DNA from 2 places in the Methylobacterium aquaticum genome. Region 1 is predicted to be linked to the other one. Evidence: predicted binding sites of a transcription regulator. Region 1 holds the regulator's gene; the other holds the start of a gene.
What was found. The regulator PhoB, encoded in region 1, activates phosphate uptake and scavenging genes when phosphate is short. The targets are predictions, from matches to a motif close to TGTCATNNANCTGTCAT.
Positions count from the first base shown of each region.

Region 1 (5,517 bases):
TGATCGTGCCCTTTGTCGCCTCGATCACCCGCGACATGCTCGACCAGATCCCGACCGTGCTGCGCGAGAGCGCCTACGGCATCGGCTGCACCACCTGGGAGGTCGTGCGCCACGTGCTGATCCCGCAGGCCTCGGTCTCGATCATCGGCGCGATCATGCTGGGCCTGGGCCGGGCGCTCGGCGAGACGATGGCGGTCACCTTCGTGATCGGCAACGCCAACCGCCTGTCGGCCTCGATCTTCGATCCGGGCTCGACCATCGCCTCGCGCATCGCCAACGAGTTCAACGAGGCCGACGGCCTGCAGCTCAGCTCGCTGATGGCGCTCGGCTGCATCCTGTTCGTCGTCACCTTCATCGTGCTCATCATCGCCCGGCTGCTGGTGCGCCGCGCGAAGGTGGCCTGACCCCGTACCCGCAGGACGCTCCCCGATGAACGCCTCTCCCGCCGCGGTGCCGGCCCCGACCGCCCCGCAATGGGGCCGGGTCCGCGCCGGCCGCCGCTCCGCCGACAAGCTCCTGATCGTCGCCTGCACCGCGGCGACGGCGCTCGGCGCGATCGTGCTCGGCTCGATCCTCCTGATGCTCATCATCCAGGGCGTGCAGGGCTTCTCGCCGGCCCTGTTCACCCAGGTCACCCCCGGCCCCGGCTCCGCGGGCGGCGGCATCGCCAACGCGATCCTCGGCAGCCTAGTGATGACGGCGCTGGGCATCGTCGTGGCGACCCCCATCGGCGTGCTCGCCGGCACCTACCTCGCCGAGTACGGCCGCGGCTCGCCGCTCGCCAACCTGATCCGCTTCCTCAACGACATCCTGCTCTCGGCGCCCTCGATCCTGATCGGCCTGTTCGTCTACACCCTGATGGTGCGGCCGATGGGCGGCTATTCGGGCTGGGCCGGCGGCGTGGCGCTCGCCATCATCGCCACCCCGGTGATCGTGCGCACCACCGAGGACATGCTGCGGCTGGTGCCCGGCACCCTGCGCGAGGCCGGCGCGGCACTCGGCGCGCCGCTCTCCATCGTGATCCGCTCCGTCACCTGGCGGGCGGCGCAATCGGGCATCGTCACCGGCGTGCTGCTGGCGCTCGCCCGCATCGCCGGCGAGACCGCGCCGCTGCTCTTCACCGCGCTCAACAACAATTCCTGGTTCAGCCCCAACCTGATGGGCGGCGTCGCGAACCTGCCGGTGATGATCTACCAGTTCGCCCTGTCTCCTTACGAGAACTGGCGCCAGCTGGCCTGGGCCGGCGCGCTCCTCATCACCGTCACCATCCTGGGCCTGTCGATCGTGGCCCGCCTCGTCCTGAGCGGCCCGAAGGGGCGCTGACCCGGACGTCGGCAGCACCCGATCGCTCCGCGACCGGGTGCTGCTCCCCACATCTGATTGTGACGTATTTTCTTCGAAAATACTCCTGCCCGGAGATACACCGATGAGCGCCACCGCCACCGCCGCGCCGGTCGTGGGCCAGAGCCAGGCCGACGAATCCGCCGCGATCCGCCTCGCCGTGAAGGACCTGAACTTCTACTACGGCGACTTCCGCGGCCTGAAGAACATCAACCTCAACTTCCTCGATCGCCAGGTCACGGCGCTGATCGGGCCGTCGGGCTGCGGCAAGTCGACGTTGCTGCGCACCTTCAACCGGATCTACAGCCTGTACCCGGAGCAGCGCGCGGAAGGCGAGATCCTGCTCGACGGCCGCAACATCCTCGACCCGTCGATCGACCTCAACGAGCTGCGCGCCCGGGTCGGCATGGTGTTCCAGAAGCCGACCCCGTTCCCGATGTCGATCTACGACAACATCGCGTTCGGCATCCGGCTCTACGAGCGCCTCGGCAAGGCCGATCTCGACATCCGCGTCGAGGAGGCCCTGCGCCGGGCCGCCCTGTGGGACGAGGTGAAGGACAAGCTCAAGCAGTCCGGCATGGGCCTGTCGGGCGGCCAGCAGCAGCGCCTGTGCATCGCCCGCACGGTGGCGCAGCGCCCGGAGGTGATCCTGTTCGACGAGCCGACCTCGGCCCTCGACCCGATCTCGACCGGCCGCATCGAGGAACTGATCGAGCAGCTGCGCTCCGAGTTCACCATCGCCATCGTCACCCACAACATGCAGCAGGCGGCGCGCATCTCGCAGTTCACCGCCTTCATGTATCTCGGCGAGCTGGTCGAGTTCGGGCCAACCAACCGGCTGTTCATGAACCCGTCGAAGCGCCAGACCCAGGACTACATCACCGGCCGGTTCGGCTGAGGTCCAAAGTCGTCATTGCGTCGGTCCGGCTGCCGGACCGGCGCACGTCGTAGGCCCCACCTCTTCCGCGGGGAGTCTCCCATGTCGAGCCACATCGTCACCTCCTACGATCAGGAGCTGCAGAACCTGCGGCGCAGCATCGCCGAGATGGGCGGCATCGCCGAGAAGATGGTGGCCGATTCCGGCCAGGCGCTCCTGCGCCGCGATTCCGCCCTCGCCCAGGCGGTGATCGCCACCGACCAGCGCCTCGACGGGCTGCAGCGCGAGATCGAGGAGAAGGCCATCCTCCTCATCGCCCGCCGCCAGCCGATGGCGATCGACCTGCGCGAGACGATCTCGGCGATCCGCGTCTCCGGCGACCTCGAGCGCATCGGCGATCTGGCCAAGAACGTCGCCAAGCGCGTCGTCGCCATCGCCGACCAGGTCCAGCTCCAGAAGATCGTCGTCGGCGTGGAGCACATGAACGAGCTGGTCCAGGGCCAGCTCAAGGACGTGCTCGACGCCTACGCCACCCAGGACACCGTCGCGGCCCTCGACGTCTGGGCCCGGGACGGCGGCATCGACGCGCTCTACACCTCGCTGTTCCGCGAGCTCCTGACCTACATGATGGAGGATCCGCGCAACATCACGTTCTGCACGCATCTCCTGTTCTGCGCCAAGAACGTCGAGCGCATCGGCGACCACACCACCAACATCGCCGAGACCATCCACTACCTCGCCACCGGCGAAACCCTGTCGACCGAGCGTCCGAAGAACGACCATTCGAGCTTCGCCACCCTCGACACCCCGCCCGCGGCCTGAGGATCGACGCCCGTCCGGGCCCTCAAGGCCCGGCGGGCGCCTTCGGCCCCGCCTGAAGTGCCCCCCGAAGTGCCCCGATGAGTACCCGCATCCTGATCGTCGAGGACGAGGAGGCCCTCACCCTCCTCCTGCGCTACAACCTCGAGGCCGAGGGCTTCGAGGTCGACGCCGTCGCCCGGGGCGACGAGGCGGATATCCGCCTGCGCGAGCAGATCCCCGACCTCGTCATCCTGGACTGGATGATGCCGGGCCTGTCCGGCATCGAATTGTGCCGGCGCATCCGCGCCCGCCGCGAGACCGAGCGGCTGCCGGTCATCATGCTGACGGCGCGGGGCGAGGAGGGCGACAGGGTGCGGGGGCTCGCCACCGGCGCCGACGACTACATCGTCAAGCCGTTCTCGGTGCCGGAACTGCTGGCCCGGGTGCGGGCGCTGCTGCGGCGGGCCAAGCCCGCCCACGTCGCCGACCTGCTCGTCGCCGGCGACATCGAGCTCGACCGGGTCAGCCACCGCGTCCGCCGCGACGGCCGCGAGCTGCATCTCGGCCCGACCGAGTTCAAGCTGCTCGAATTCCTGATGCAGAGCCCCGGCCGGGTCTTCTCCCGCGAGCAGCTGCTCGACGGCGTCTGGGGCCACGACGTCTACATCGACGAGCGCACCGTCGACGTGCATATCGGCCGCCTGCGCAAGGCGATCAACCGCGGCCGCGACAGCGACCCGATCCGCACCGTGCGGGGTTCCGGATATTCGTTCGACGAGATGTTCGCGCTGGAGCCGTGACGGGCCTTCAGGTGACTGACTGGTCTCCACGGATTTCAAACCCTCCGCGTCATTCCGGGGCCGCGATAGCGGAGCCCGGAATCCAGAACCGCGGATGGTTCAGAGCCTGTTTGATTGACTCAAGCATTTACTCCCACACACAACCTCATCCTGAGGTGTCAGTCGATTGAAATCGACTGACCTCGAAGGAGGGCTCCAGGGATCGCGAGGACATCTGGAGCCCTCCTTCGAGGCTCCTTTCAGTCGCACCTCAGGATGAGGTCGCGAGAGGGATGGAAAAGGTCGTTACAGCCGAATTTCGCAAGTCAAACAGGCTCTCAGACAATGGCGGGTCGCGTTCCGCCTTATCCTTCACCATCCGAGTTTCTGGATTACGGGCTCCGCTGTCGCGGCCCCGGAATGACCCTGTGGGTTTGAGGCCTGCGGAAAAGCCAACCGATCAAGCGCTCACAACGCCTTCGCCATCTCCCGCAGGACGAATTTCTGCACCTTGCCGGTGGAGGTCTTCGGCAGTTCGGTGAAGACCACGTGCCTGGGCACCTTGAAGCCGGCGAGCGACTGGCGGCACCAGCCGATCAGCTCCTCGGCCGAGACCATCTCGGAACCCTTCAATTCGACGAAGGCGCACGGCGTCTCGCCCCATTTCTCGTCGGGCTTGGCGACCACGGCGGCGGCGGCCACCGCCGGGTGCTTGAACAGGGCCTCCTCGACCTCGATCGACGAGATGTTCTCGCCCCCTGAGATGATGATGTCCTTCGAGCGATCCTTGAGCTGGATGTAGCCGTCCGGGTGCTTCACCCCGAGATCGCCCGAATGGAACCAGCCGCCCTTGAACGCGGCCTCGGTGGCCGCCGGGTTCTTGAGGTAGCCGCGCATCACCACGTTGCCGCGGAACATCACCTCGCCGAGCGTCTCGCCGTCGGCGGGCACCGGCTGCATCGTCTCCGGATCGAGCACGTCGAGGGCCTCGAGCGGCGGGTAGCGTACGCCCTGGCGCGCCTTGCGCGCGGCCTGCTCGTCCTTGCCCAGGGCGTTCCAGTCGGCATGCCACTCGTTCACCACCGCCGGGCCGTAGGTCTCGGTCAGCCCGTAGACGTGGGTCACGTCGAACCCCGCCTCCGCCATGCCGGCGAGCACCGCTTCCGGCGGCGGCGCCGCCGCGGTGAGGAACGAGACGCGGTTGGGCAAGTCCCGCCGCTCGGCCTCCGGGGCGTTGATCAGGAGCGACATCACGATCGGCGCGCCGCACAGATGCGTCACGCCGTGATCCGCGATGGCGTCGTACATCGCTTTCGCCCGCACCTGGCGCAGGCAGACATGGGTGCCGGCCACCACCGACAGGGTCCAGGGGAAGCACCAGCCGTTGCAGTGGAACATCGGCAGGGTCCACAGATAGACCGGGTGCCGGCCGAGATGGCCCGCCACCACGTTGCCGACGGCGAGCAGCGAGGCGCCGCGATGGTGGTAGACCACGCCCTTCGGGTCGCCGGTGGTGCCCGACGTGTAGTTGAGGGTGATCGCGTCCCACTCGTCGCCCGGCATCGCCCAGGCATGAGCGGGGTCGCCTTCGCCGAGAAGATCCTCGTACTCGATCGCGCCGAGGCGTTCGCCCGGGCCGTCGTATTCCGGGTCGTCGTAGTCGATCACCAGGGGCTTGACCCCGGCCTGCGCCAGCGCCGGGCCCATGATGCGGGCGAA
Region 1 is NZ_CP043627.1:1,514,757-1,520,273, reverse strand. It holds gene pstC (phosphate ABC transporter permease subunit PstC) at 1-404, shown strand, start outside; gene pstA (phosphate ABC transporter permease PstA) at 430-1,323, shown strand; gene pstB (phosphate ABC transporter ATP-binding protein PstB) at 1,427-2,239, shown strand; gene phoU (phosphate signaling complex protein PhoU) at 2,321-3,040, shown strand; gene phoB (phosphate regulon transcriptional regulator PhoB) at 3,118-3,819, shown strand; gene F1D61_RS06675 (acyl-CoA synthetase) at 4,267-5,517, opposite strand, start outside.

Region 2 (5,517 bases), 140 kb from region 1:
TGGCGTGGTTCCCGTCGAGCAGCGGGTTCCACGGGATGCCGATCCCGTTGAGGCCGCGGGCGATCAGCCCGAGGCCGGGCTGGAACAGGAAGCCGAACAGCACGCCCGCCACGGCGGGCGCCACGGCATAGGGCCAGATCAAGAGGGTGCGGTAGATCCCGGAGCCCCGGATCTCCCGGTCGGCCATCACGGCGAGCAGCAGCGCGAAGCTCAAGGACAGCCCCGCCACCGCCGCGGCGAAGACCAGCGTGGTGACGAGGGCCTGGTAATAGGCCGGGTCCGCGAACAGGGCCCGGTAATTGTCGAACCAGACGAACTCCGTCGAGAGCCCGAACGCGTCCTGCATCTGGAACGACTGCCAGACCGCCTGCACGGCCGGCCAGTAGAAGAACAGGCCGACGATGAGGAGCTGCGGCGCGATCAGCGCCGCCGGCAGCAGCCGGCCTCCGAAGGTGATGCGTTCGGGTCCCATGGTATTACCGTCCGGCCTGCTTCTCGAACTGGCGCAGCATCGCGTTGCCGCGGGTCGCCGCCTCGTCGAGGGCCTGCTTGGCGGTCTTCTTGCCGGCCAGTGTCGCCTCGATCTCCTCGGCCCACAGGTCGCGCATCTGCGGCAGGTTGCCGAGACGCAGGCCGCGGGAATTCTCGGTCGGCGGCTTGTTGGTCAGCTCCTTGATCGGCGTCTCGAGCGCCGGGTTCTTGGCGTAGAAGCCGTCCGCCTTCGACTTCTCGTAGGCCGCCTTGGTGATCGGCATGTAGCCGGTGGTCTGGTGGAGCTTGGCCTGCCGGTCGGTGTCGGACAGGAAGGCGAAGAACTTCGCCACGCCCTTGTACTCGTCGGGCTTCTTGCCGCCCATCACCCACAAGGAGGCGCCGCCGATGATGCTGTTCTGCGGCGCGCCCGGCATGTCGGGATAGTAGGGCATCGGCGCCGAGGCCCAGGCGAACTTGGCCGCGCCCTTGACGTTGCCGTAGGAGCCGGACGAGCCGAACATGATCGGGCATTCGCCGGCGGTGAAGCGGCCGAAGCCGCTGTCGTAGCGGCCGGAGTAATCGAAGGTCTTGTCCTTCTGCGCCTCGGCCAGGTTGCCGAGGTGCTTGACCTGGAGCGGCCCGTTGATCTCGAGCGTGGTGTCGAGGCCGTCCATGCCGTTGGCCTTGGTGGCGACGGGGACGTTGTGCCAGGCCGAGAGCTGCTCGATGTTGAGCCAGGTGACCCAGGTGGTCGAGAAGCCGCAATTCGGGAAGCCGTTCTGCGTCAGCTTCTTGGCCGCGGCGAACAGGTCCGGCCAGGTCTTCGGCGGCTCCGAGAGGCCGATCGACTTCAGCGCGTCGGTGTTGACCCACATCACCATCGACGACGAGTTGAACGGGAACGAGAGCATCTCGCCCTTGGTCGTCGAGTAGTAGCCGGTGATCGCCGGCAGGTAGGCGTTCGGGTCGAACGGCTCGCCGGCATCCTTCATCAGCTGGTAGACCGGCTTGATCGCGCCCTTGGCCGACATCATCGTGGCGGTGCCGACCTCGAACACCTGCATGATGTGCGGTGCGGTGCCGGCGCGGAAGGCGGCGATGCCGGCATTCAGCGTCTCGCCGTAATTGCCCTTGTAGGTCGGCACGACCTTGTAGTCGCCCTGGCTCGCGTTGAACTCGTCGGCGAGGCGGTTGACGGCGTCGTTGTTGGCGCCCGTCATCGCGTGCCACCATTGCAGCTCGGTGACGGCGAGCGCCGGGGTGGCGGCGAGCGCCAGGCCTAAGCCCGCGAGCGCGATGCGGATGGTCGTGGTGGGGGCCATCGGGGTGTCGTCTCCTCGTGTGCGGCCCCTCATGCGGGGCCCGCGTGACACTCCGACGACAGGGCCCGCCGGGGGTGACCGCGGCCCGCACCGTCCTACGGCGGCGGGGCGCTTGTTAGTAGCTGGCTAAGCACAGCCGCGACCGGGGGACAAGGGGCGTTCGCGAGGACCGCGACGTCGCCGGAGCCGTCCTCCCGACCACCTCATGACGAGGTCGTGAGCGCGACGGGCCGGGGCGCTGCGTGGCCGATCCTGTCATGCATCGTCGCACGGGGCGGAACGTGGTTCCCGGCTGCCATCGGCCGCAGACATGACAAAGGCGGGTCCGCGCTCGCGCGCGGCCCGCCTCGTACGGTGACGGCGGTCTTGAGACGACCGGCTAACCCTTAATGGGCTTCGCGCACGGCCACGGCGTTCGGCGTCAGGCCGAAGCGCTCGGCGAGGTGCCAGCGCAGCTCGCGGGAGGAGTGGTAGCCGTAGCTCTTGTCGATCAGGTGACTCACGTCGATCGGGTTCTTGCCCTCGCCGAAACGGCTGATCTGGTCGACGTGGAAGGTAGAGCCATTGAAGGCGGAAGGCGCGCCGTCGCGCCGGGTAAATTCAAACAACATGATGTCTTTTCTTCTATCTTTGCGGCGCTCCGCGGGGGAGCGACTGTGCGTGGCAGGCGGCCATGTGGCCGCCAGCGGAGCATGCGACGAGTCCGCGGACTCATAACGCTCCAGTACGGCCGAGGTTCCGTAACCTTAACGGGATTATCGTTAAGATCACGTAAACCCGGGCCGAGAGGCGCCCTTAGGCGACCTGCAGGTTCACGGCCGACATCTTCGAGCTGTCGCGCCGGTCGGCCTGCAGCTCGTAGGAGACCTTCTGGCCCTCGACGAGGCCGCGCAGGCCAGCCCGCTCCACCGCGGAGATGTGGACGAAAACGTCCTTGCCGCCATCATCCGGCTGGATGAAGCCGAAGCCCTTCTGGTCGTTGAACCACTTGACAGTACCAGTATTCACGCGGTCGTCCTCGTCTCGTTAGAAGTCGCAGCGGGCCACCCTCGACAGCGAGGGCAACGCGGCGCGACGGCGCCAAGTATTTCGGGAGGTGGCTCGTCTTCGCGGGGCCCATGGAGCCCATGCGGGGCTCGATCGCCCGGAGCCACCCGCCCGTTGCCGCTGATCCCTATTTAGGATCTCACTCTGTCCGGAACAAGGCAGGGTGTCCCGATCGTTGCGCGGCATGCGGTCAGGGGGTGCGATCAGGGATGGCTGCGCCCGCGCTGGTTGGGGTCGATCCCGCCCTCGGGCGTGGTGTCGTTGGCCACGTCGCCCTCGTCGGTGTTGGCGCCGGCGAGGTCCTGGGGATCGCCGCCGGTCATGCCCTTCGAGGTACCGATTCCGGGATTTCCCTTCAGGTCGGCATCGGTCGGCGTCGTGGTCTTCGGCTGCTTCGAGCTCATGGGGCTTCCTTCCGGGATTCTCTGTCGATGGGCCCGCTCAACGGTTGAGGGCCCGCTCCAGTTCGTCCCGGCTCATGCGCGAGCGGCCCTTGATGTCGCGGCGCTTCGCCTCGTCGTAGAGGGCGGCGCGGGTCGCATGGGACCGCGTGTCGCGCTCCTTGGCGCGGGTGCGGCGGAAATTCGTCCGGTTCTCGGACGGGCTCTCCTGGTTGGAGGCGCCGGCCTCGCGCAACGCGATAGCGATGGCCTGGCGCCGGTCGGTCACCGGCTCGCCGTCGCTGCGCTCCAGTTCGCCCTCCTTGAACTCGTGCATCACCCGGGCGATCGTGCCCTTCTGGGCGTCCGTGGTCTTGTGAGTGGTCCTGTGGGTGGACTTGGGGGAGGCCATGGCGTCGTCCCTCTCGCTCGCGGGCGCCCGGGCGCCCCGTTCACGGGGGATCAACGTCGACGGGCTTGAGGCGTTTCGGGTCGCGCAGCCCGGGCCTGCGTGGAATTCCCCTGTCGCGTCCGGCGGATTGCTCCCATATACCGACGACATCGTACAGTGTCGGACGCTCCATGGCGGGTATCTCGGTTTCCCTCGAAGGTTCCAACATCCAACTCTCGTTCCAGAAGGACGACCAGGCCACCGCGGTCATCATGGATGCGAGCGCGGCCCGCGCCCTCGTGCGCGCGGTGGGCCAGCTCCTCACGGTGATGCACGAACCGGACGAGGCCGAGGCGGACGATCTCGGCGACGAGGACGCGGCGCTGCTGGACGTGACCTCGCCGGCGATCGAGGTCGGCACCGACGAGCAGGGCCAGGCTGTGGTCGCGCTCCAGGCCGGCGGCCTGCCGCCGTTCCAGCTCCGCCTCACCGACGAGGAGGCCCGGCACGTCGCCACCTCCCTCAACGAGATCCTGAACGCCCCGCGCGACGTGCGCAGCTCGCATGGCGGGCATTGAGCGATCCAGAGGTCTCGATCGACAGGAGTCGCGATCGACACGAAAAGGGCGCCCCTCGGGGCGCCCTTCGTCGTTAGAAACGCGTGCCCGGATTGGTCGGGCCGCCCGGCAGGTAATCCGGCTCGGAGCCGGGCCCGGTCGGATCGGTGATCCCCGGGTCGTTGACCGGGTAGGGCGAGCGCGGCCCGGTCGGGCCGGTATCGGGCAGTTCGTCGGGGGCGACCGGCGGTGGGATGTCGCCCGGGATGCCGCCGCCTGGGGTCGGCTCGGGAAGACCGGGATTGGCCATGGTCGTGCCTCCTCTTCGGGGTGGGGTATGGGGGTTTAAACCGCCGGGCCGGCGGCAGTTCCGTCGCGGCAGGGCGTCGGAACCGGCCCGACCCCGGGTCGTTGCCAGGGCACAAAACCCCCTTGGAGTAAGATCCGATGCCGAGCATCACCCAGGCCAAAATCCTCATCATGGCGACCGACGGCTTCGAGCAATCCGAGCTCGAGGTGCCGAAGGCCAAGCTCGCGGAAGCCGGCGCGCAGGTGACGGTGGCCGCCCCGCAATCGCGCCAGAAGCCGGACAGCATCCGCGGCTGGGACGAGACCGACTGGGGCCGCCCGGTGGCGGTGGATGCCGACATCGAGAGCATCGACGCCTCGGCCTACGACGCCCTGGTGCTGCCCGGCGGCCAGATCAACCCGGACAAGCTGCGCCTGGAGCCGAAGGCCCTGGAGATCCTGCGCAGCTTCCTGGCGAGCGGCAAGGTCGTCGCCGCGATCTGCCACGCGCCCTGGCTGCTGGTCGAGGTCGGCGCCGCCAAGGGCCGCAAGATGACGTCCTACGCCTCGATCAAGACCGACGTGATCAATGCCGGCGCCGAGTGGCACGACCTGCCCGTGGTCACCGACAAGGGCATCGTGACCAGCCGCAACCCGGGCGACCTCGACGCCTTCTCGGCCAAGATCATCGAGGAGGTCCAGGAGGGCCGCCACGACCGGGCGGCGTGACCCGGAGCCTCCCGCTTCTCACCCCGCCTTGCGCACCGGCTGGCACGCCAGCACCGCGTCGGCGGGGCGGCCCGTCAGCTCGGCCCGGTGATCGAAGCGGGTGGTGAAGGTGCCGACCCCGGCGGTGGCCGAGCGCAGCTCGACGATCAGGTCGGTCATCTCGGCCTCCGGGATCAGGGCCTCGACGACGTCCCAGCCCGACCAGCCGGGCCGGGCGTCGAAGCCGAGGATCTGGCCGCGGCGGGCGGTGACGAGGCCGGTGGCCTTGGCGGTGGCGCCGCTCGGCACCGCCATCGACACCGCCAGGACCGGCTCCAGCAGCACCGGCC
Region 2 is NZ_CP043627.1:1,652,521-1,658,037, reverse strand. It holds gene ugpA (sn-glycerol-3-phosphate ABC transporter permease UgpA) at 1-472, opposite strand, end outside; gene ugpB (sn-glycerol-3-phosphate ABC transporter substrate-binding protein UgpB) at 477-1,796, opposite strand; gene F1D61_RS07330 (AsnC family transcriptional regulator) at 2,183-2,407, opposite strand; gene F1D61_RS07325 (cold-shock protein) at 2,592-2,804, opposite strand; gene F1D61_RS07320 (hypothetical protein) at 3,047-3,247, opposite strand; gene F1D61_RS07315 (DUF6496 domain-containing protein) at 3,285-3,635, opposite strand; gene F1D61_RS07310 (hypothetical protein) at 3,806-4,192, shown strand; gene F1D61_RS07305 (hypothetical protein) at 4,266-4,481, opposite strand; gene F1D61_RS07300 (type 1 glutamine amidotransferase domain-containing protein) at 4,619-5,188, shown strand; gene F1D61_RS07295 (elongation factor G) at 5,207-5,517, opposite strand, start outside.
Region 2: the regulator PhoB is predicted to act here: its motif matches at 1,841-1,857, upstream of ugpB (sn-glycerol-3-phosphate ABC transporter substrate-binding protein UgpB).